2 linked regions of the Cupriavidus taiwanensis LMG 19424 genome follow. The protein of the gene in region 1 binds, or shares a complex with, the protein of each later gene. Links are inferred from orthologs where the notes say so. Each region holds a gene or a part of one and is shown in the gene's direction. Other genes may lie near its edges.

Region 1 (11,403 bases):
TTCTGGTACGCCAGGTACAGGTCTTCCAGCGGCAGCGTGCGGCGCGTCTCGCCATGCTGCAGCACCACTTCCGCGCCCAGCGCGATCAGCGCCGGCATGGAATCGCCGATCGGCGAGCCGTTGGCGATATTGCCGCCCAGCGTGCCGGCATTGCGGATCGGCAGCGAGGCAAAGCGCTTCCACAGTTCTTCCAGCTCCGGATGCGCGGCGTTGAGTGCGGCGTAGGCCTTTTCCAGCGTCACGGCGGCGCCGATCTCGATCATGCCGTCGCGTTGCGCGATCTGGTTCAGGTCTTCCACCTGGCCCACGTAGAGCAGGCTACCCAGCTCGCGGAACTGCTTGGTCACCCACAGGCCCACGTCGGTGCTGCCGGCCAGGATGCGGATATCCGGCTGCGCCGCCTTGATCGCGCCGAACTCGGCCGCGGTGCGCGGGGCGAAGAAGTCCTGGCCCTGCGCGCGGTAGCGGAAGGTCTCGCCGCGCTTGAGGTTGCGCAGCGTGTCGGCGATCTGCTTCGGGTCCAGCTTGCCGTCGGTCGGGGCCGGCAGGGCCATCATGCGCTCGCCGGCGTCGATGATCGGACGGTAGCCGGTGCAGCGGCACAGGTTGCCGGTCAGCGCGTCGCAGATGGTCTGGCGCGAAGGCGCCTCGCCGCCGGGGTTGTGCTGCTGGTACAGCGCCCACAGCGACATCACGAAGCCGGGGGTGCAGAAGCCGCACTGCGAGCCGTGGCACTCGACCATGGCTTCCTGCACCGGGTGCAGGGTGCCGTCGGCCTGGCGCAGGTCCTCGACCGTGATCAGGGCCTTGCCGTCGAGCGTGGGCAGGAACTGGATGCAGGCGTTGACCGCCTTGAATTCGACGTCGCCGCCGTCCTGCAGCTCGCCGATGACGACGGTACAGGCGCCGCAGTCGCCTTCGGCGCAGCCTTCCTTGGTGCCGGTGCAGCGGGCGTCTTCACGCAGGTACTGCAGCACGGTGCGGGTAATGGGGGCGTCGGATACTTCCTTGACCTGGCCGCGGTGGAAAAAGCGGATGGTTTGCGTCTCCATGGTCTTCTCTCTCTTGGGGATGGCGGAAACATAGCATCGCTACGTTTCATGCAATATTCGACCCAGGTGATATGCGCCATCAGCGGGCACGCCGGTCGGTGCCCGGCCGCACTGAGCGGTATGCCGATTTGACCGATTGTGGGGTGCCTGTCATACACTATGCGCCGTTCCCATCCCCCACGCCACCCATCCGGCCCCCGCCGGAGGGCCGCCATCGCCATGCACGGACGCGACCATCTCGATACCTATTTGCTGCGGGTGCTCCACACCCTGCTCACCGAGCAGAGCGTGACCCGCACCGCCGTGCGTCTGGGCCAGTCGCAGCCCGCCATCAGCAATACCCTGAAGCGCCTGCGCGAGATCACCGGCGACGCCATTTTGGTGCGGGGCAAAAACGGCATGGTGCCGACCGAGCGCGGCCGCGAACTGCTGGCGCTCGCCGAGCAAAGCCTGGCGGCGATGGACCGCATCGCGCGCCCGCCGCAGCAGTTCGACCCGGCGACCACCACGCGCACGTTCCATCTCGGCGCGCCGGACTACCTTGACGCCTTCTTCCTGCCCAATATCGTCGAGCGCGTGCGCCGGCTGGCGCCGGGCGCCAAGCTGTTCGTGCACCCGATGACATCGTCGTCGGACTTCCTCGACGACCTCGAGCAAGGGCAGCTGGATATCGTGGTCGGCAACTGGCTGTCGCCGCCGGAACACCTGCATATCTCGCCGCTGTTCGACGATGAGGTGGTGTGCATGCTGGGCGCGCAGCACCCGCTGGCGCGCAAGGGGCTGACGCTCAAGCACTACCTGGAAATGCCGCACCTGGCCCCGGCGCCTTATGCGTCGATGCAGCGCAGCATGATCGATCAGGCGCTTGCCGAGCAGGGCTACAAGCGCAATATCCAGGTGACGCTGCCTTATTTCGGCCTGGTGCCGTATGTGCTGATGAAGACCGACATGGTCTTCACCACTGGCCGGCAGTTCGCGGCGCACTATGCGCAATACCTGCCGATCCGGATGGTGCCGTCGCCGGTGTCGTTCCCGCGCATGCGCTTCTACCAACTGTGGCACGAGCGCTGCCATGCCGCGCCGGACGTGATGTGGATCCGGCGCATGATCGCGGAGGTGGCGGCGGACCTGCCGCAGTTGCCTAGGCTGGAGGCGGAGGCGGGCTGAAGCGGTGCTGAAGCGCCGGGGCTACTTGGCATGGGCGGTGGGAAAGAACAACTGCTCCCCAGCCACCTTGTACCCCGCAATCGCGTCCTGCCCTTCCTTCGACGTGATCCACTCCACCAGCTTCATCGCATCCTTGTAGTGGGTGCCCGGATGCCTGGCCGGGTTGACCGCGATGATGCCGTACGGATTGAACATCTTCGGATCGCCCTCGATGGCGATCGCCAGCCCGGTCCTGGCGCGGTAGGCGCCGTAGGTGGCGCGGTCGGACAGCGTATAGGCCGGCATCTGCGCCGCCATGGTCAGCACCTCGCCCATGCCCAGGCCGGCGTTGACGTACCACGGCTGGCCCTTGGGCTCGATGCCGAGCTGCTTCCAGTAGTCTTTCTCCATCACGTCGGTGCCGGAATTGTCGCCGCGCGAGATGAACTTGCTGCCGCTGGCGGCGAGCTTGCGTAACCCGGCCAGCACGTCCTTGCCGCCCCTGACGCCAGCCGGGTCGCTGGCCGGCCCGACCACGATGAAGTCGTTGTACATCACGTCGCGCCGGTTGACGCCGTAGCCGGCGGCGACGAACGCGTCTTCCATCTTGCGCGCGTGCACCAGCAGCACGTCGACATCGCCCATCTCGCCCATCTTCATGGCCTTGCCCGAGCCCACGGCGATGACTTTCACCGTGACGCCCGACTTCTGCTCGAAGCGCGGCAGCAGGTGCTTCAGCAGGCCGGAGTTCTCGGTGCTGGTGGTGGTGGCGAGCCTGATCTCGCCGGCATGCGCGGCCGACAGAATGCCGACGCAGAGCAGCGGCGCGACGAGTCGGCGCCAGGGCAGGGTATGGCGGGGCATTGGCAATCTCCTCGATGTTATGTTCTTGCAGACATAATTGATTTTGCCTTCCAGTCTCAGCGAGAATGCGCCAAAACAACATAAGAAAAGGGGTATTCATTGTGATCCAGCCCAGATCGGCATGTAAATATGTAGCGGAGAACCTATGAGCTTCCGCTTCGACCTGTTTCCGGTGATCGCCCCGGACGACAATCCGCGCGCCAACGCCAAGGTGTTCCAGCTGCTCAAGGCCGTGCGCGAAACCGGGTCGCTGCACCGCGCCGCGCGCGAGATCGGGTTGTCGTACCGCCACGCCTGGGGCGTGATGCGGTCGTGGGAAGAAATGCTCGGCCGCAGCATGCTGGATATGGAGCGCGGGCGCGGCGCCTCGCTGACGCGCTTCGGCGAGCGCCTGCTGCGCGCCGAACTGCGCCTGCGCGAATCGATCGAGCCGGCGGTGCAGCGCGCCATGGCGGAGTTCATCGCCGACCTGGACGACGCCCAGCAGCCGCAGTCGTGCGTGCATTTCACCGGCAGCCATGATCCGGCGGTGGAGGTGCTGGCGGCCGCGCTGGGCACGGCCGGCAGCCCGCTGCGGCTCGACACGGTGTTCTGCGGCAGCGTGGAAGGGCTGATCTGCCTGCAGGAGCGGCAGTCGGAGCTGGCCGGCTTCTATGTCTCGCCGGTGCAGACCGCGGGCTCGGTGGCGCATGTGACCTTGCGCAAGTGGCTGCGGCCCGGCGCGGTGCGGCTGCTGCGGCTGGCGTGGCGCGAGCAGGGGCTGATCCTGGCGCCGGAGCTGGCGCGTGAGGTGCACGACCTGCGCGCCCTGGCGCGCAGCCAGGCCCGCTTCGTCAACCGGCAGCGCAGTTCGGGCACGCGCATGCTGTTCGACCAGCTGCTGGCGGCAGAGGGCCTGTATCCCGACCTGATCAACGGCTACGACGAGACCGAGTTCAGCAATGAAAAAGTGGCGGAAGCCGTGCATAGCGGCCGCGCCCAGGCCGGTTTCGGGCTGCGCATGAACGCCGAGGCCCACGGCCTGGCTTTTGTGCCGCTGACGCGCGAGGCCTATTACCTGGCGCTGCGCAAGAACGACCAGACCGCCGGCTGGATGGCCGCGCTGCTGGCCTTGCTGGCCGATCCGGCCTTTGCCCGGCGCATCGAGGCGCTGCCCGGCTATGCCATGGCCGAGCCGGCGGGCATCCTGACCCCGCAGGAGGCGCTGCCGTGGTTCGGCCCGGACGGCAAGGAGGGCAGCTGAGCCACGGCGGTCCCGGACCGGTCGGGCCGGTCCGTATTACACTCCCTGCGAGGGCGCGCCGGTCTCTGCACCGGCCTGCGCCGGACCCTTGCAAGGAGCGCCATGCTGGAAACCGCCGCGCTGGCCGCGGGCATGTCCTGGGCTAGCGGATTTCGCCTGTACCTGGCCGTGCTGGCCGCCGGCGTGCTGGCGCGGCTGGGCTGGCTGGAACTGCCGCCCGGGCTGCAGCCGCTGGAATCGTGGTGGGTGATCGGCGTGGCTGCGCTACTGGCCGTGGCCGAGTTCGTCGCCGACAAGGTGCCCGCCTTCGACACCGTCTGGGACGGCATCCATACCTTCATCCGCATTCCCGCGGGGGCGATCCTGGCGGCCGCCGCATTCGGCCAGCTGGATCCGCAATGGGTGGTGGCGGCAGGGCTGATCGGCGGCACGCTGGCCGGCACTGCGCATGCGGTCAAGGCCGGCACGCGCGCGCTGATCAACGTGTCGCCGGAACCGTTTTCCAACTGGACGGCCTCATTCACTGAGGACCTGACCGCCACCGGCAGCCTGCTGCTGGCGTTCTTCGTGCCGGTGCTGTTCCTGGTGCTGCTGGCGGTGTTCCTGCTGGGCTCGGTGTGGCTGCTGCCGAAGTTGTGGCGCGGCGTGCGCCGCCTCCATGCCAGCCTGCGCGGCGGGGCCCGGCATGACGCGCCGCGCTAGCGGCGCCGCCGTTCTGCCACCTTTTGCTTTGCCCGACTGACCCGAGGCGCACCGGCGCCAGCAACCAAGAACCAAGCAACCGATGCCCTCCGAGTCCGCCATCGACGTCCCGGCCACTGCCGCACAACCCGCCGGACTGCACGCCGCCACCGGCGGCAAATTTTCCGCCTGGCGCCAGGCGCTGCGCATGGCCCGCCGCGACTGGCTGGCGGGCGAGCTTTACCTGCTGCTGTTTGCGCTGGTGCTGGCGGTGGCCGCGCTGACCAGCGTGGGTTTCATGGCCGACCGCATGCGGCTGGGCCTGGAGCGCGATGCGCGGCAAATGATTGCCTCGGATGTGCTGCTGGTGGCCGACCAGCCCTTCGACGCCGCGTTCGCGCAGCGTGCCCGCGCCGCCGGCCTGGCGGTGGCGCAGACCGTGACCTTCCCGAGCATGGCCACGGCCGAGGGCAAGGGCCAGGCCGGCGCCGAGCCGCCCAGCCAGCTGGCCGCGCTCAAGGCCGTGACCGACGGCTATCCGCTGCGCGGCCGGCTCAAGGTGACCGGCGCGCCGGGCGGGCCGGACGCGCCCGCCGACGGCATTCCCGCGCCGGGCACGGTATGGGTCGACGAGGCGCTGCTGGGCGCGCTGGGCGTCGCGGTGGGCGACAGCCTGCGGCTGGGCAGCCGCAGCTTCCGCATCGACCGCATCATCACGCAGGAGCTCGATCGCGGCACCGGCTTCATGAACTTCGCGCCGCGCGTGCTGATGCCGCTGTCGGACCTGGACGGCACCGGTCTGATCGGCTGGGGCAGCCGCGTTACCTACCGGCTGCTGGTGGCCGGACCCGACGCCGCCGGCGCGGCCTTCCAGAAATGGGCGCGGGACGAGATCGAACGCCGCAAGCTGCGCAATACGCGGGTGGAGTCGCTGGAATCGGGCCAGCCGCAGATGCGCGCCACGCTGGACCGCGCCGAGCGCTTCCTGTCGCTGGTGGCGGTGCTGTCGTCGATGATCGCCGCGGTGGCGATCGCGATGTCGGCGCGCCGCTATATGCAGCGCCACACCGATGCCTGCGCGGTCTACAAGTGCCTGGGTCTGTCGCGCGGGCAGATCCTGCGGGCATTCGGGCTGGAATTCCTGCTGGTCGGTGCGGCCGGCGCGCTCGCCGGCGTGCTGCTCGGCTACCTGGCGCACTATGGCCTGCTGCTGTCGCTGGGGGGGCTGCTCAAGGTGTCGCTGCCGCAGCCGTCGCTGCTGCCGGCGCTGGTGGGCGTGCTGGCCGGGCTGGTGCTGCTGGCCGGGTTTGCGCTGCCGCCGCTGCTCGCGCTGACGCGGGTCGCGCCGTTGCGGGTGTTGCGGCGCGATATCGGGCTGCCGCCGGTATCGGCGTGGGTGGCCTACGCGCTGGGCCTGGGGGCCTTTGTCGCGCTGCTGCTGGTGGCCGCGCGCGACCTGCGGCTGGGCCTGACCACCGCGGGCGGCTTTATCGCCGCGGGGGTGGTGTTCGGCGTGCTGGCGCTGGGCCTGCTGACGCTGCTGTCGCGGCTGCTGCGCGGACGCCTGCGCGGGCGCGCGGCGATGGGGTGGCGCTTTGCGCTGGCGGTGCTGGAGCGCCGCCGCGCGGTGACGGTGCTGCAGACCGTGGCGCTGGCGGTGGGGCTGATGGCGCTGCTGCTGCTCGGCATGACCCGCAACGACCTGGTCGATTCCTGGCGCAACGCCACGCCGGCCGACGCGCCCAACCGCTTCATCATCAATATCCAGCCGGACCAGCGCGAGCCGCTGCGCCAGATGCTGGCCAACGCGGGCATCACCGACCTGCTTTACCCCATGGTGCGCGGGCGCCTGACCCATATCGGCGAGCGCACCATCCGCGGCGACAGCTTCGAGGACGGGCGCGCGCGCAACCTGGTCGAGCGCGAGTTCAACCTGTCCTATACCGATGCGCTGCCGGAGGGCAACCGCGTGATCGCCGGACGCTGGTCGAACGGGGCGGACGGCGCCGAGGCCGGCGCGTCGGTGGAAGAGGGCATCGCCAAGACCCTGGGCATCCGGCTCGGCGACACGCTGCGCTTCGACGTGGCCGGCCAGCCGGTGCAGGCGCGCGTGACCTCGCTGCGCAAGCTCGACTGGGGCTCGATGCGGGTCAACTTCTTCGTGATCCTGCCGCCGCGGGCGATGCAGGGCATGCCCGAGACCTACATCACCTCGTTCCACCTGCCGCCCGCCAGCGCCGCGCTGGGCAACCGGCTGATCGCCGCCTTTCCCAACATCACCGTGGTCAACACCGACATGATCCTGCGCCAGATCCAGGACATCCTGGACCAGGTAATCGCGGCGGTGGAGTTCCTGTTCGTCTTCACGCTGGCGGCGGGCGTGACCGTGCTGTACGCAGCGTTGTCCGGCGCGCGCGACGAGCGCATGCGCGACGCCGGCCTGCTCAAGGCGCTGGGCGCTTCGGCCGCGCTGGTGCGGCAGACGCAGTATGCCGAGTTCCTGGTGGTGGGCGGCCTTGCCGGCCTGCTGGCCAGCCTCGGCGCGATCGCGGTGGGCTGGGGGCTGTCGCAGTTCGTGTTCGACTTCCCGTACCGCTTCAATGCGTGGATCGTGCCGGTCGGCGTGGTTTCTGGCATGCTGTGCGCTTTTGCCGGCGGCTGGCTGGGCCTGCGCGAAGTGCTGCGCCAACCGGCGCTGGCGACCTTGCGCGATGCCTGAGCCCGCGTGCCGGCGCCGCGCAGACCGAGTGTGTGATGAGTACTGAATCCGACGACAAGCCCGGCAATGCCGAGGCCACTGCCTTTGAACTGGTGGGCGGCGAGGCGCGCGTGCGCGAACTGGTCGACCGCTTCTACGACCTGATGGACCTGGAGCCGCAGTTCGCGGGGCTGCGCGCGCTGCACCCGCCGTCGCTCGACGGCTCGCGCGACAAGCTGTTCTGGTTCCTGTGCGGCTGGCTGGGCGGCCCCAACCACTTTATCGAGCGCTTCGGCCATCCGCGCCTGCGCGCGCGCCATATGCCGTTCGAGATCGGCGTCAGCGAGCGCGACCAGTGGATGCGCTGCATGGCGCTGGCGATGCAGGACATCGGCCTGTCCGAAGACCTGCAGCTGCGCCTGATGCAGGCCTTCTTCCAGACCGCCGACTGGATGCGCAACGTGGCGCGCTGAGGTGCCAACGCTCCCGTTTCTCCCTCGAGAGGTTTCCCTGCCGATGACAGCCCAACTGCCTGAAGACGCCCTGCGTGTGCTGGATTTCTGGTTCGAACAGCCCGGTTCCGCCGCCTGGAATACCGCGCGCCCGCAATGGTTCACCAAGTCGGATGCGTTCGATGCGCAGGTTCGCGCGAACTTCCTGTCTGACTGGCAGGTCGCCTGCGACGGGGCGCCTGACGACTGGTCGGTCACGCCCGAGGGCGCCTGCGCGCGCGTGGTGCTGCTGGACCAGTTTCCGCGCAACATGTTCCGCAACGACCCGCGCAGCTTCGGCACCGATGCGCAGGCGCTGGCACTGGCCCGCCGCATCGTCGCCTCTGGCATGGACCGCGCGCTGCCGACCGACTACCACCGCATGTTCTGCTACATGCCGTTCGAGCATTCGGAGTCGCTGGAAGACCAGGACGAGGCGGTGCGCCTGATGACGCAGCTGCGCGAGGCCAGCGGCGGCGCGGTCGATGTGGTGGAGTGGGCCGAGAAGCACCGCGCGATCATCGCGCGCTTTGGCCGCTTCCCGCACCGCAATGCGGTGTTGGGCCGGCAGAGTACGGCCGAGGAACAGGCGTTCCTGCAGCAGCCGGGTTCTTCCTTCTGATCCGGAAGGTGGCGCGCGCTCAGGTCTGGTCGCGGGCCTCCTGCCACTTGTCGACGCGCACGCGCGGCGCGCCCGCCAGTTGCGTCAGCAGGCCCGCAGGCGTGTCGCCCACGTGCAGCAGGTCGGCGTGCACCTGCTTCAGGAAGCCTTCCTGCACCGCGTGCGACAGGAAGCCGAGCATGCCGTCGTAGAAGCCTGCCAGGTTGAGCAGGCCCACCGGCTTGGCGTGGTAGCCCAGCTGCAGCCAGGTGAAGGTCTCGAACAGTTCCTCGAAGGTGCCCACGCCGCCGGGCATGGCGACAAAGGCATCGGCGCGGTCGGCCATCATCTGCTTGCGTTCGTGCATGTTGCGCACCACGTGCAGTTCGGTCAGGCCGCGGTGGCCGACTTCCTTCTGCATCAGCGCTTCGGGGATGATGCCGACGGCCCTGCCGCCATGCTCCAGCACGGCATCGGCGACGATGCCCATCAGGCCCACCTTGCCACCGCCGTACACCAGCGTCAGGCCGCCTTCGGCCAGGGCGCGGCCGAGCAGTCGCGCGCCCTCGGCGTATTCCGGACGGTTGCCGGGGCTGGACCCGCAATACACGCAGACGGATTTCACTTCGCTTCCTTTGCCGCACCGGCGGCGGCCTTGGCTGCCGCGTAGTCGCGCGCCAGCTGGTCGAATGCCTCCCGCGCCCGGCCGCGCAGATACGGGGCCAGGATCGAAAAGATGTGGTAGCTCGAACCGTGCAGGTAGCCGCGGATCTGCTCGGGGTCGTTGTACTGGCGCGGATGCTGCACGAACTGGAACGACAGCCAGTAGGTGGCGACCACCACCATGTTGGTGCAGATGGCCTCGACCTGCTCGGGCGTGGCTTCCATCTCGCCGTCCTCGATGAACTGGCGGCAGATCTCGTGTGCAAAACGCTGCTTTTGCTCGACGATGCGCTTGAAGTTGGTCTCCAGCATCCGGTTGCGCGCCAGCAGGTCGTTGATGTCGCGGTACAGGAAGCGGTAGTTCCACAGGAACTCGGACATGTACTGCAGGTAGCCCCAGCTTTCGTCGAGCGTGGCCTTGTGGTCGTCCGGCATCTTCAGGCGGCGCTCCATCTCCTGCTCGAAGCGCACGAAGATCGAGTTGATGATGTCGTCCTTGTTGCGGAAGTGGTAGTAGAGATTGCCGGGGCTGATCTCCATTGCTTCCGCGATCGTGGTGGTGGTGACGTTGGGCTCGCCGACTTCGTTGAACAGGCGCAGCGAGACGTCGAGGATGCGGTCCCTGGTGCGGCGGGGGCCGGTTTGCGGTTTCGGTTCCATGGGCGTCCGGGCGATCGGTGCGATCGGTAAGTCGGGGGCAGGGTAGCGATTATAAGCAATCGGCCTGCCGTGCCCCATCCCGCCGGCGCCACCCGGCCTGCGCCGGCCGGCCCGGGCCGCTCAGCCGGCCAGCGCCCGTATCCAGCGCACCACGTGCGGTCCGGCAATGGTCATCCAGGTGCCGCCGCACAGCACCAGCGCCAGCATCACCGCCGCGCTGCCGAAGTCCTTGGCGCGCTTGGACAGGCTGTGCCGCTCCAGCGAGATGCGGTCGACCGCGGCTTCGACGCTGGAGTTGAGCAGCTCGACGATCAGCACCACCAGCAGCGTGCCCAGCAGCAGGATGCGCTCGACCGCGGTCACCGGCAGCAGAAAGGCGCACGGCGTCAGGATTACCACCAGCGTCAGCTCCTGGCGGAACGCGCTTTCCTCCAGCACCGCGTAGCGCAGCCCGGACAGCGAATTGATGGCCGCATGCCACGCGCGCGCCAGGCCCCGGTTGCCCTTGTGCGGGTTCTGGTCGATGGAATAGTCAGCGCTCTGCATGGCGGGCGGCGGCCTCTGCATTGGCGGGTCGGACGGCAGTTCCGGATGCGGTTTCGGCATGGGTTTGCGGTGCGGAAGGCTTGGGGGTGGCGGATGGGGCCGCTGCGCCGCCCCGGCCCGGCCTGGCGCCCGCGAACGGCCGCAGGTGGGCCAGGAACTGCTCGGACGCCGCGCGCCACGAAAACTGCTCGGCGTGGGCGCGGGCCGTGGCACGGTCGATGCGCAGCGCTTCCAGGCAGGCTTCGCGCAGGTCTTCGTGCATCACGCCGGCGGGGCTGTCGCCCAGCACGTCGATCGGACCCGTGACCGGATACGCGGCCACCGGCAAGCCGCTGGCCAGCGCTTCCAGCAGCACCAGCCCGAAGGTGTCGGTGCGGCTCGGGAACACGAACACATCAGCGGAAGCATACACCCGCGCCAGCTCGGGCTGGCTCAGCACGCCCAGGTAGTTGGCGCCGGGATAGCGCGCGCGCAGCGCCGGCAGCGCCGGGCCGTCGCCGACCACCCATTTGGAGCCGGGCAGGTCCAGCGCCAGGAACGCCTCGACGTTCTTCTCCACCGCCACGCGGCCGACGTACAGGAAGATCGGGTGGGCGGTGTTGAGCACATTGGCGCGCTGCGGCGTGAACACGTCCAGGTCCACGCCGCGTGTCCACAGCACGGCGTTGCCGATGCCGTAGCGCCGCAGGTCGTCGAGCACCACCGGCGTCGGCGCCATCACGGCCTGGGCCGGGCCATGGAACCAGCGCAGGAAACGA
Region 2 (11,222 bases), 460 kb from region 1 along the record:
CGGCACGCTCGGCATCCTGATCCCGCCGTCGATCACGATGGTCGTGTACGCGGTCTCGGCGGACGTGTCGATCATCCGCGTATTCCTGGCGGGCTTTATCCCGGGGTTGCTGCTGATGCTGCTGTTCTCCGGCTATATCGTGGTGTGGGCGCTGGCCAACCCCGACAAGACCCCGGCGTCGGAGCGCTTCGACTGGCACGCCCGGCTGGCCTCGGTCCGGCAGTTGCTGCCGTGCATCGCGCTGATCGCCTTCATCACCTGGATCATGGTGACCGGCTATGCCACCGCGACCGAGGCCGCCGCCTATGGCGTGGTCGCGTCGCTGGCACTGGCCTGGGCCGGGGGCTCGCTGACGCGCGCGGCATTCTGGGACAGCCTGATGTCGGCCACGCGCCTGACCGCGATGATCATGTTCGTGCTGGGCGCAACCTCGTTCCTGTCGGTGACCATGAGCTTTACCGGCATCCCGCGCGCGCTGGCCGAGTGGGTGGCCGCGCTGCAGCTGTCGCCGTGGGCGCTGATCGCGGTGCTGACGGTGATCTACATCGTGCTGGGCACGGCGCTGGACGGCATCTCGATGATCGCCCTCACCACTGCCACGGTGCTGCCGATGGTGCAGGCGGCCGGCTTCGACCTGGTCTGGTTCGGCATCTTCATCGTGCTGCTGGTGGAGATTGCCGAAGTGACGCCGCCGGTCGGCTTCAACCTGTTCGTTTTGCAGAGCATGACGGGCAAGGACAGCAATTACATCGCGCGGGTCTCGCTGCCGTTCTTCATGATGATGGTGGTGGCGATCGCCATCGTCACGATCTGGCCCGCCGTGGTGACCTGGCTCCCCGACATGGTCATGCAGCAGGAGGTCAGGTAGCCACGGCAACGGACTCGCGTGGAGGGTTCCAGACCGATGCATGTGATCGTCATCGGCGCCGGCGCGATCGGCGTCAGTTCCGCGTGGTACCTGCGGCAGGCCGGCTTCGACGTGACCGTGCTCGAGCGCCGCGGCGCGCCGGCGCAGGAAGCCAGCTTCGGCAATGCCGGCGTGATCGCGCCCGGCTACGTCACGCCCTGGGCCGCGCCGGGCATGCCGGCCAAGATCCTGCGCACGCTCTTCGCGCGCGAGGCGCCGGTGCTGTTCCGCCCCGCCGCCGACCCGGCCATGTGGCGCTGGATCGCGCGCTGGCTGCGCGAATGCCGGCTCGAGCGCTACCGCGCCAACAAGCTGCGCATGCAGCGGCTGGCGTTCTACAGCCGCGCCTGCCTGCACCGGCTGCGCAGCGAGCTGGACATCGACTACGAGCAGTCGCAGGGATACCTGCAGCTGTTCCGCACCGCGCGCGACCTGGATCTGGCCAGCCCCGCCATCGCCCTGCTGCGCGAGAACCACGTGCCGCACCGGCTGGTCAGCGCCGGCGAATGCCGCCAGATCGAACCGGGCCTGGCCGCGGACACGCCGCTGGCCGGCGGACTGCATCTGCCCGAGGATGAATCCGGCAACTGCCCGATGTTCGTGCGCGCGCTGCACCGGCATGCGCAGGCCGCGGGCGTGTCGTTCCGCTTCGACACCAGGGTGACGCGCATCCGGCCGGGCCACGCCGGCAAGCTGGAGCTGGAACTGTCCCAGCCCGGCGGCCAGGGTGCGGCCGAGGTGCTGAGCGCCGAGCGCGTGCTGCTTGCCGCCGGCGCCGACAGTGCCGCACTGCTGCGCCCGCTGGGCTTGCGCGTGCCGCTGTATCCGGTCAAGGGCTATTCGGTGACGGTAATGATCCGCGACGAGCTGCAGGCCCCGCTGGGGGCGCTGATGGACGAATCGTACAAGGTCGCCATGACGCGCATGGGCAACCGGCTGCGCGTGGCCGGCACGGCGGAGCTGGGCTCGCGCCGGCTCGACCTGCGCCCCGCCGCGCTGAACACGCTGGTCAAGGTGGCGCGCGACTGGTTTCCGGCGGCAGGCAACTACCACGAGGCCACGCAATGGGCCGGCGCGCGGCCGATGCTGCCCGACGGCCCGCCGCTGATCGGACCCACCGCCGTGCCCGGACTGTTCCTGAACCTCGGCCATGGTTCGACGGGCTGGGCGATGAGCTGCGGATCAGGCAAGATTGCGGCTGACCAGATCGCCGCCAGCGCTGGCGCCAGCCACGGCGGCCCCGACATCGACATGGAAGGCCTGCTGCCGGATCGCTACGGGCTGGGGCCGTCCGGATAAGCCCGACATGACACCCTCTGCCGCCACCGTCCTCACACCCGCCGCCCATGGTGAAGGCTGGCTTGCCCTGGATGCCGCCGCACCGCGCCCGGTGCCGCTCTACGACGTGGCCGCCATCCGCCGCATCGAGCGCGCCGCGCTGGCGCAGCTGCCGGCCTTCACGCTGATGTCGCGCGCGGGCGCCGCGGCGGCGCGCTGGCTCGCCTGCCATGCGCCCGGCGGACCGCTGTTGTTCCTGGCGGGTCCTGGCAACAACGGCGGCGATGCGCTGGTCGCCGCCACGCTGCTGCACCGTGCCGGCCGCGCGGTGCAGGTGTGGCTGGCGGCCGATCCGCAGCGCCTGCCCGCCGATGCCGCGACCGCATGGCAGCAGGCGCAGGCCGCGGCCGTGCCGCTGCGCGCGATGGCGCAGAGGGATGCCTCGCATGACGCGCCCTGGCCCGCCGACACCACCGCGATCGTCGACGGCCTGCTGGGCATCGGCCTGAACCGCCCCGCCGACGGCCCCATGGCGTGGTGGATCGCGCAACTCAATCGCAGCGGGCTGCCCGTGTTTGCGCTGGACATTCCCAGCGGGCTGTCCGCCGACACCGGCGCGGGCGCGCCGGCAGTGCGGGCGCAGCGCACGCTGACCTTCATTGCCGCCAAGCCCGGCCTGCTCACGCTCGACGGGCGCGACTGCGCCGGCGCGGTCGACATCGCGCCGATCGGCCTGGACGATCTCCAGCACGAAACGCCGCAAGGCCTGGTGAATGGCCCGGCGCTCTTCGGTGCCGCGCTGCCCCGGCGCCGGCACGCCAGCAACAAGGGGACGCACGGCTCGCTCGCCGTCATCGGCGGCAACGTGGGCATGACCGGCGCGCCGCTGCTTGGTGCCCGGGCCGCGCAATGGCTCGGCGCGGGCAAGGTGCATATCGGCTTCCTGGCGCAGCCGGCACCGCTGCTCGATCCGCTGCATCCGGAACTGATGCTGCATGCGGTCGACACGCTGGCGCACACGTCGATGTCGGCGCTGGTGATCGGCCCGGGCCTGGGCACCGATGCCAACGCCCGCCAGCAGTTCGCACGGCTGCTGCAGGCCACGACGCTGCCGCTGGTGCTGGATGCCGATGCGCTGAACCTGCTGGCGTCAGACCCGGCACTGGCCGGCACCCTGGCCACGCGCGGCGCGGCCACCGTGATGACGCCGCACCCGCTCGAAGCCGCGCGGCTGATGGGCGTGCCGGTGGCCGAGATCCAGCGCGACCGGCCCGCCGCCGCGGCGGCGCTGGCCGCGCAATGGCGGGCCGTGGTGGTGCTGAAGGGCTCGGGCAGCGTGATTGCCGCTCCCGACGGCAGCCCCTGGACGTTGAACCCGACCGGCAACGCGGCGCTGGCCAGCGCCGGCACCGGCGACGTGCTGGCCGGCATGCTGGGCGCGCTGCTGGCGCAAGGCATGGCGCCGCTGGCCGCGGCGCAGGCGGCGGTGTGGATCCACGGCCGTGCCGCCGATGTGCTGGTCGCACAGGGCACAGGCCCGGCAGGCGTCACGGCAAGCGAGCTGTATGCGCCGGCGCGCGCCATATTCAACCAGTTGCTGAGCGCGGCGAACGCGTGAAGCGCGCGTTCGCGCGCATACCGGCGGCGCGGGCCGCACCTGCCGTCAGACAACGACCGATACCCGTGCGGTGCCGCGGCTGTTATGTTGCAAGTGGTAACGATATGGCGCCGCCGCGAGGCCCGATGCCGCGATGGCGGCGATATACTTACCGCTCCGTCTTGCAAGCCGGCAACGTCACGCGGCTCGCGCCCCCGCAACCCCGCTAGTCCTGCACGCTAGTCCTGCATGCCCACTGACCTTCACGCCTGGAATGCCCTGCTGCGGCACCATGACACCCTTCGCGACGCCCAGATGCGCGACTGGTTCGATCGCGAAGGCGCACAGCGCGTCGCACAATGCTCGCTGGAAGCCGCTGGCCTCTATCTGGATTACTCGAAGAACCGCATCACGCCGCAAACCATGAGCCTGCTGATGCAGCTGGCGGCAGAGGCCGGCGTCACGCGGCGCCGCGATGCGATGTTCGCGGGCGAGCATATCAACACCACCGAAGACCGCGCGGTCCTGCACGTGGCGCTGCGCGCGCCCGCCGGCGCCGCCTTCAAGGTCGATGGCGAAGCGGTCGTGCCGGCCATCCATCAGGTGCTGGCACGCATGCGCGACTTCTCCGCACGGGTGCGCAGCGGCGCCTGGAAGGGCGCGACCGGCGAGCGCATCACCGATGTCATCAATATCGGCATCGGCGGCTCCGACCTGGGACCGCGCATGGTGTGCCGCGCACTGTCGCACCTGGCCGATGCCGACGGCCATGCCGCGCCGCGCATGCACTTCGTCTCCAACGTCGACGGCACCGACCTGGCCGAGACCCTGGTGCGGCTGGACCCGCAGCGGACCCTGGTGATCGTCTGCTCCAAGACCTTCACCACGCTCGAGACCATGGCCAACGCGCGCAGCGCGCGCGCCTGGTTTGTCGCCAGCGGCGTGGCCGAGCAGGACCTGGCCAAGCATTTCGTCGCGGTCTCGACCAATACCGAGGCGGTGCGCGAATTCGGCATCGACCCGGCCAATATGTTCGAGTTCTGGGACTGGATCGGCGGGCGTTTTTCGCTGTGGTCGTCGGTCGGCCTGTCGATCACGCTGGCGGTCGGCTTCGATGCCTTTTCCGACCTGCTCGCCGGCGGGCACGCGATGGACGAGCATTTCCGCACCGCGCCGCTGGAGCGCAACATGCCGGTGATCCTCGGCATGCTGGGGGTCTGGTACCGCAATTTCTGGAACCTGCCGACCAGCTGCATGGCGCCCTACTCGACCTCGCTGGAGCTGTTTCCCGCCTTCCTGCAGCAGCTGGAGATGGAAAGCAACGGCAAGTCCGTGCAGCTCGATGGGCAGCGCATCCGCACGCATACCTCGCCGGTGGTGTGGGGCACGGCCGGCACCAACGGCCAGCACGCCTACTTCCAGCAGATCCACCAGGGCTCGCAGGTGGTGCCGGTGGATTTTGTCGCGCCGCTGGTGCCGCCGCGCCGCCTGCCCGGCCATCACGCCAAGCTGCTGGCCAATTGCTTCGCGCAGGCCGAGGCGCTGATGCGCGGGCGCAGCGCCGACGAGCTGCGCGCCAGCGGCCTGAAGGACGAGGTGCGCATTGCGCATATGGTGTTCGACGGCAACCGCCCCAGCAACACGCTGCTGATGGAGGACCTGACGCCCAATGTGCTGGGCGCACTGATTGCGTTGTACGAGCACCGCACCTTCGTGCAGGGCGTGGTGTGGCGGATCAACTCGTTCGACCAGTGGGGCGTTGAGCTCGGCAAGATCCTGGCGCGCCCGATCGAGGCCGAACTGACCGGCACGGCCACCGGCCAGCACGATGCCTCCACCGCCGCGCTGATCGCGCGTGCCCGCGCGGTGCTGAAGGCGGGCGCGGCCAGCTAGCCGTCAGATCAGACCTCGGCGCCGATCCATTCGTCGCTGGCCACGCGACCGGCGTCGATGGTCAGCACGCGCCCGCAGCGCGACGCCACCGAGCGGTCGTGGGTGACCAGCACCAGCGTGGAGCCGGCGTCGCGGTTCAGTTCGAACATCAGCGCAATCACCGCTTCGCCGGTGGCGGTATCGAGGCTGCCGGTCGGTTCATCGGCAAACAGGATGTCGGGGCGCGCCACGAAGGCCCGCGCCAGTGCCACGCGCTGCTGCTCGCCACCCGACAGCGTGCGCGGGTAGTGGCCCAGGCGCGCGCCCAGGCCCACGCGCTGCAGCATGTCGACGGCGCGCTCGCGCACTTGCGCTGTTTCGCCACGCAGCTCCAGCGGCAGCATCACATTCTCCAGCGCGGTCAGGTGGCCCACCAGCTGGAACGACTGGAACACAAAGCCGACATGCCGGCCGCGCACCGCGGCACGCTGGTCCTCGTCCAGCGCGTACAGGTCCTGGCCGTGCAGCCGCACCGTGCCGGCGCTGGGCAGGTCCAGGCCGGCCAGCAGCCCCAGCAGCGTCGACTTGCCGGATCCGGACGCGCCCACGATGGCGAGCGTTTCGCCCGGCGTGACGGAAAAGGTCACGTCGTGCAAAATCGTCAGCGAACCAGTCGTGTCGGCTACGGTCTTTCCAAGGGATTCGACTGCAAGAATGGAAGAAGACATGGATATAGGGATCCGAGGGAAAAGGCGCAGGCTGCTGCTGGCAGCCGGCATGGCGCTGGCGATTCCGGTCGCGGCCCAGGCCCAGGCAAAGCCCGCGGCCCAGGCCACCGCCCCGGCGTTGCTGGTGCTGGGCGACAGCTTGTCGGCCGAATACGGCATCGCGCGCGGCGCGGGCTGGGTCACGCTGCTGCAGGACCGGCTGCGGCAGGAGCGGTTCGATTATAGCGTCGTCAATGCCAGCATCAGCGGCGAGACCACCATCGGCGGCAAGACCCGCCTGCCCGACCTGCTGTCGCGGCACCGTCCGGCCATCGTGGTGATCGAACTGGGCGCCAACGATGCGCTGCGCGGCTTGCCGCTGCACACCACCGAGGCCAACCTGCGCAACATTGTCACCACGGCGCAGAAGGCCGGCGCGAGCGTATTGCTGATCGGCATGCGCATCCCGCCTAACTATGGCCAGGACTACACCGAGAAGTTCGTGTCGCTGTATCCCAGGCTGGCGGGGGAATACAAGGTGCGGCTGGTGCCGTTCTTCCTCGACCAGGTGATTGCGCGGCAGGATTGGTTCCAGCCGGACCGTATTCACCCGACTGCCGCGGCACAGCCGGCGTTGCTGGATACGGTGTGGCCGCAGCTCAAGCCGCTGCTCAAGCGCGGCGTTGGGAAGTGACTATAAATGGGTTATTCGGGGCAGTGGCTCGTTGAACCTTTGGGGTGATGCGGATTGTTTGTTGGTCGTGCTTGGTGGGTGCGGCTTTGTGCTTGGCGGGCGCTGCTGTTTCGCCGGCGTAGCCGGCGACCTCCTTTCTGTCCGAGCGACAGAAAGGAGGCAAAGAGCGCGTCGCCTGGGCGGCTGGCCAAGGCGGTGTTGGTGGTTCTGGCGGTGGTGACTTGCGGTCGTGATGGTGGTGGTTCGACCCTGCTGACGCTACCGGGAGGTGCCTGGCGTTCGGGGGCGGATGGACGAACCCGACTTTAGGTCGGTGGCAGCCTGCCTATCACGTTATTGGTGGGACGCCTTCGGCTGCGCTGCGCGCGCTCCCTATCTCAGGCCTTGCGCACTGGCACGGAGTGCGTCGCTGCGCTCGCACGCGTTGTCGCGGGCGAGCCCAAAGGATTTTCGCCTCCAGCTGGTTTTCTCCCCTCTCCCGCTTGCGGGAGAGGGGCGGGGGAGAGGGCCGGCGCATCGACGAAGTCAAGCAACAATCCCGCGCACTCATCATCCCTTGCAATGCGGCGATTAACCACAAAAAAACCCCTGCCACATTGGCAGGGGTTCTTGTTTCCGGCGTGCCCGGCGTGGCGCGGGGCGGCGCGGATTACTCGGCGCCTTGCCCTTGCGTCGCGCCTGCGGGGGCCAGCATCTTGACCTTGGCGCGGGCCTTCAGGCTTTCATAGAAGGCCTGCAGGTCGCTCTGGCCGGCCAGCTGCGCCAGTTGCTGTGCCGCGGCCTGGCGCTGGGCCGGATTGGCCTGTGCCGGCTGGCTGACCTTGGTGATGCGATAGACCGCGTAGCCCTGCGCACCCAGGTCCACACCCACCAGCGCCGGCAGCTTGGCGGCATCGGCGCGCATTACGGCTTCCACTGCCTGCGGCGTCATGCCGTCGGCCTTGGTGCGCGATACCGTCTGCACCGGGCCAAAGCCCTCGGCGCTGTCGGCCTGCTTCAGCGCGGCCAGGCGGGCCTCGCCATCCTTGCGCGCCAGCGCCGCGGCCTGCTGCGCGATATAGCCTTCGCGCACCTGGGCTTCGACTTCCTCGAACTTGCGCACGGTCGCCGGGCGGTACGCGACGATGCGGGCGGCCACCAGCGTGTTCGGCGCAACCTGCACGGCTTCGGTGTTGCGCTTGTTCTTGATGGCGTCGTCGCTGAACAGCGCCTTGAGAAGCTTCTCGTTGTTCAGCGGGCTCTGCGCGCCCAGCGCCGGATTCGGCTGGCGCGTGACCTTGTCGGCGGTCTGGATGGTCAGCTTGAACTTGTCGGCGGCGGGCTTGAGGCTGTCGGCCTGCTCGTAGACGGTATTGCCGAAGGCATCGGCCTGCTCGGCAAACTTCTTGTCGGCGAACTGCTTGCGCAGTTCGGCTTCCAGCTCGGTGCGCACGGCCTCCAGCGGCCGCGTTTCCGCGGGCTTGGTGCCGGTCAGCTTGATGATGTGGTAGCCGAAGTCGGTTTCGACCACGTCGCTGATCTGGCCTTCCTTGAGCGCGTACATGGCGTCCTCGAACGGCTTGACCAGCGCGCCGCGGCCCATGAAGCCAAGGTCGCCGCCCTTCTCGGCCGAGCCCGGGTCTTGCGAGTTCTTGCGCGCCACGTCGGCGAAGGTGTCCGGATGCTTGCGCACCTCTTCCAGCAGCTTGGTGGCCTTGTCCTTGGCGGCCTGGCGCTGCGCGGCCGGCGCATCCTTCGGCGCGCTGATCAGGATATGGCTGGCGCGGCGCTGCTCGTCGACGCGGAAGCGCGCGATATTGCTTTCGTAGTACGACTTCAGCTCTTCCGGCGTCACCGCCTGCGACGCCGCCAGGGCCTCGCCCGACAGCACCAGGTATTCCACCTTGGCCTGCTCCGGCACCGAGAAGTCCTGCTGGTGGCTGTCATAGTAAGCCTTCAGCGCGGCGGCATCGGGCTGGACCTTGGCGGTGTAGCCGGCCGGCTTGAACAGCAGCGCCTGCACGTCGCGCTGCTGGTCGCGCGCCGCCATCAGTCGCTCGATCAGCGACTTCGGCACGAACGCCGTCGCGGCAACCGATGCGCCCAGCTGCTGCATGGCCAGCTCGAAGCGCATGCGCGCATCGAACTGTTCGGGCGTCATGCCCTGCGACTGCAGCAGCTGCAGGTAGGCCTTATCGTCGATCTTGCCGTCCTTGCCCCGCGGCAGCTGCGCGATCGCCGGCAGGCTGCTGATTTCTTCGAGCAGCTTGGCATCCGACACCGTCAGGTGTTCGCTGGCCACCGCATTGGCCATCACGCGTTGCTGGATCAGCTGCTCGAGCACGGCCTTGCGTGCCTCGGGACCCTCGAACTGGCGCGGATCATAGTTGGCGCCCAGGATCTGGCGCGCGCGCTCGCTCTGGTCGCGCACGACGTTGTCGACCTCCTGCACGCTGATGGCCCGGCCGTCGACCTTGGCGGCATCGTGCGAGCTGTCCATGAAGCGCGAATAGCTTTCCACGCCGAAGAACACGAACGACGGGAAAACAAGCACCAGCAGCAGCAAGAGCATCAGGCGCCGGTTGTTGCGTACGAAATCAAGCATGCGGATTCGGGTAGTGGATTGGCACGAAAGACAAACTCCACGATTCTATCAGGAGCCGGCGGGCAAGCGCCCTTTGTGCAGGGTGGCGAACATGAGCCACAAATGAAAAACGCCCGCGATTGCGGGCGCTTCTTGGTACTGGCGGAGTGGACGGGACTCGAACCCGCGACCCCCGGCGTGACAGGCCGGTATTCTAACCGACTGAACTACCACTCCTGTGTCGGTGCCTGCTGCAGCCTGCTTTCGTACCTGCGCCGCAGCAAAGAGGCCGAACTATAGCGCATGTTCCCGTACCAGCGCAAGACGGGGACACGTTTAAATTTGGTCTCGAAGCGGGCCTCCATCACCTTAGCTGCAGCCAATCACGCGAAGGATCCGTGGCTGGTCCCTCGTGACTAGTGTCATCCCGCTGTCACTTGCGCCCCGCACAATCGCCCTCGTTCGGCCTTCCGCGCCACTCGCATGGCCCCGCCGGCGGTTTTGCGGCGCACCGCACCAACGGTTGTCCTTGACACCCGTTTTTTTGCGGCTTGAATGAAAACGTTTTCATTTTCTTCCGCACAAACTTCAGGCACCAACTCCTGCACTGATCCCGATTCCTGCCTAATGCCCCGCAATGCCACCGCCCTCGCCGCTCCGCCCGCGCCATCCAATGGCGCGACTCTGGTGAATGTCGCCAGGGCCGCGGGCGTGTCGCTGGCGACCGCCTCGCGCGTGTTCAGCAATCCGGAGATGGTCCGCCAGGATACCGCCGGGCGCGTATTGCAGGCGGCGGGCGAGCTTGGCTTCCGCCCCAACCTGCTGGGTGCCAAGCTCCGGGCCCAGCGCTCGCGCATCGTGGGGGTCATGCTGCCGACGCTCGAGAATGCCGTGTTTGCCGAATGCTGGCGCGGCATCGAGGAGGCGGCGCTGGCCCAAGGCTATTCGCTGATGCTGGTGACCAGCCGCTACGACCCGGCCCGCGAACGCGAGCGGATTGAATATCTGCTGCGTCACCGCGTCGACGGCATGGTGCTGACGGTGGCCGATGCCGCCCGCAGCGCGGTGCTGGAACAGCTGGATGCCGAAGGCGTGCCCTATGTCCTGGCGTACAACCAGGCAGCGCGCCGGGGCAAACGCTATTCGGTATCGGTGGACAACCGCGTCAGCGCGCGCGCCGGCGTCGAGACGCTGATCGCTGCCGGGCATCGGCGCATCTCGGTGGTGTCGGGCGCCTTCGTCGCGTCGGACCGCGCCAGGCAGCGCCACATGGGTTACCAGGACGCGATGCGCGCGCATGGCCTGCAGCCCTTGCCGCCGCTGTCCCTGCCAGCGCATACGCCGACGCACACGCCGGCGGAGGTCGAGCGCATCCGGCAATTCGTCACAGCGCCATCCGCGCCCACCGCGCTGTTTTGCACCAACGACATGCTGGCGATCGGCGTGATTTCGATCCTGAAGCGCCTGGGGCTGTCCGTGCCCGGCGATGTATCCGTGCTCGGCTACGACGGCATCGAACTCGGCCAGTTGCTGGAACCGCCGCTGTCCACCGTGGCGCAGCCCAACAACGAGATCGGTGCCCGTGCGCTGGGCTGCCTGCTGGC

Evidence for each region.
Region 2: the proteins of RALTA_RS04775 (region 1) and RALTA_RS06890 are in contact, whole or in part, in a cryo-EM structure (PDB 9GE8), measured with the Escherichia coli proteins. The link is inferred for Cupriavidus taiwanensis LMG 19424 from one-to-one orthologs.

Annotation. Positions count from the first base shown.
Region 1 is NC_010528.1:1,025,223-1,036,625, forward strand. Bases 4,777-7,905 are described here. They hold RALTA_RS04775 (ABC transporter permease), read left to right. Parts: upstream 4,777-5,089; coding sequence 5,090-7,705; downstream 7,706-7,905. Other genes in these bases: RALTA_RS04770 (DUF4126 domain-containing protein), read left to right, coding at 4,777-5,007; RALTA_RS04780 (group II truncated hemoglobin), read left to right, coding at 7,741-7,905. In the rest of the region: xdhA (xanthine dehydrogenase small subunit), read right to left, coding at 1-1,052; RALTA_RS04755 (LysR substrate-binding domain-containing protein), read left to right, coding at 1,272-2,219; RALTA_RS04760 (substrate-binding domain-containing protein), read right to left, coding at 2,241-3,062; RALTA_RS04765 (substrate-binding domain-containing protein), read left to right, coding at 3,208-4,305; more of RALTA_RS04770, read left to right, coding at 4,408-4,776; more of RALTA_RS04780, read left to right, coding at 7,906-8,157; RALTA_RS04785 (DUF924 family protein), read left to right, coding at 8,201-8,797; RALTA_RS04790 (LOG family protein), read right to left, coding at 8,817-9,401; RALTA_RS04795 (TetR/AcrR family transcriptional regulator), read right to left, coding at 9,398-10,099; RALTA_RS04800 (diacylglycerol kinase), read right to left, coding at 10,220-10,705; RALTA_RS04805 (glycosyltransferase family 4 protein), read right to left, coding at 10,632-11,403.
Region 2 is NC_010528.1:1,488,840-1,500,061, reverse strand. Bases 5,270-8,217 are described here. They hold RALTA_RS06890 (arylesterase), read left to right. Parts: upstream 5,270-6,380; coding sequence 6,381-7,055; downstream 7,056-8,217. Other genes in these bases: RALTA_RS06885 (SurA N-terminal domain-containing protein), read right to left, coding at 7,705-8,217; RALTA_RS06895 (ABC transporter ATP-binding protein), read right to left, coding at 5,684-6,382; pgi (glucose-6-phosphate isomerase), read left to right, coding at 5,270-5,675. In the rest of the region: RALTA_RS06915 (TRAP transporter large permease), read left to right, coding at 1-868; RALTA_RS06910 (D-amino acid dehydrogenase), read left to right, coding at 905-2,206; RALTA_RS06905 (bifunctional ADP-dependent NAD(P)H-hydrate dehydratase/NAD(P)H-hydrate epimerase), read left to right, coding at 2,214-3,803; more of pgi, read left to right, coding at 4,032-5,269; more of RALTA_RS06885, read right to left, coding at 8,218-9,639; RALTA_RS06875 (LacI family DNA-binding transcriptional regulator), read left to right, coding at 10,246-11,222. UniProt on the Escherichia coli protein: TesA is a multifunctional esterase that can act as a thioesterase, lysophospholipase and protease.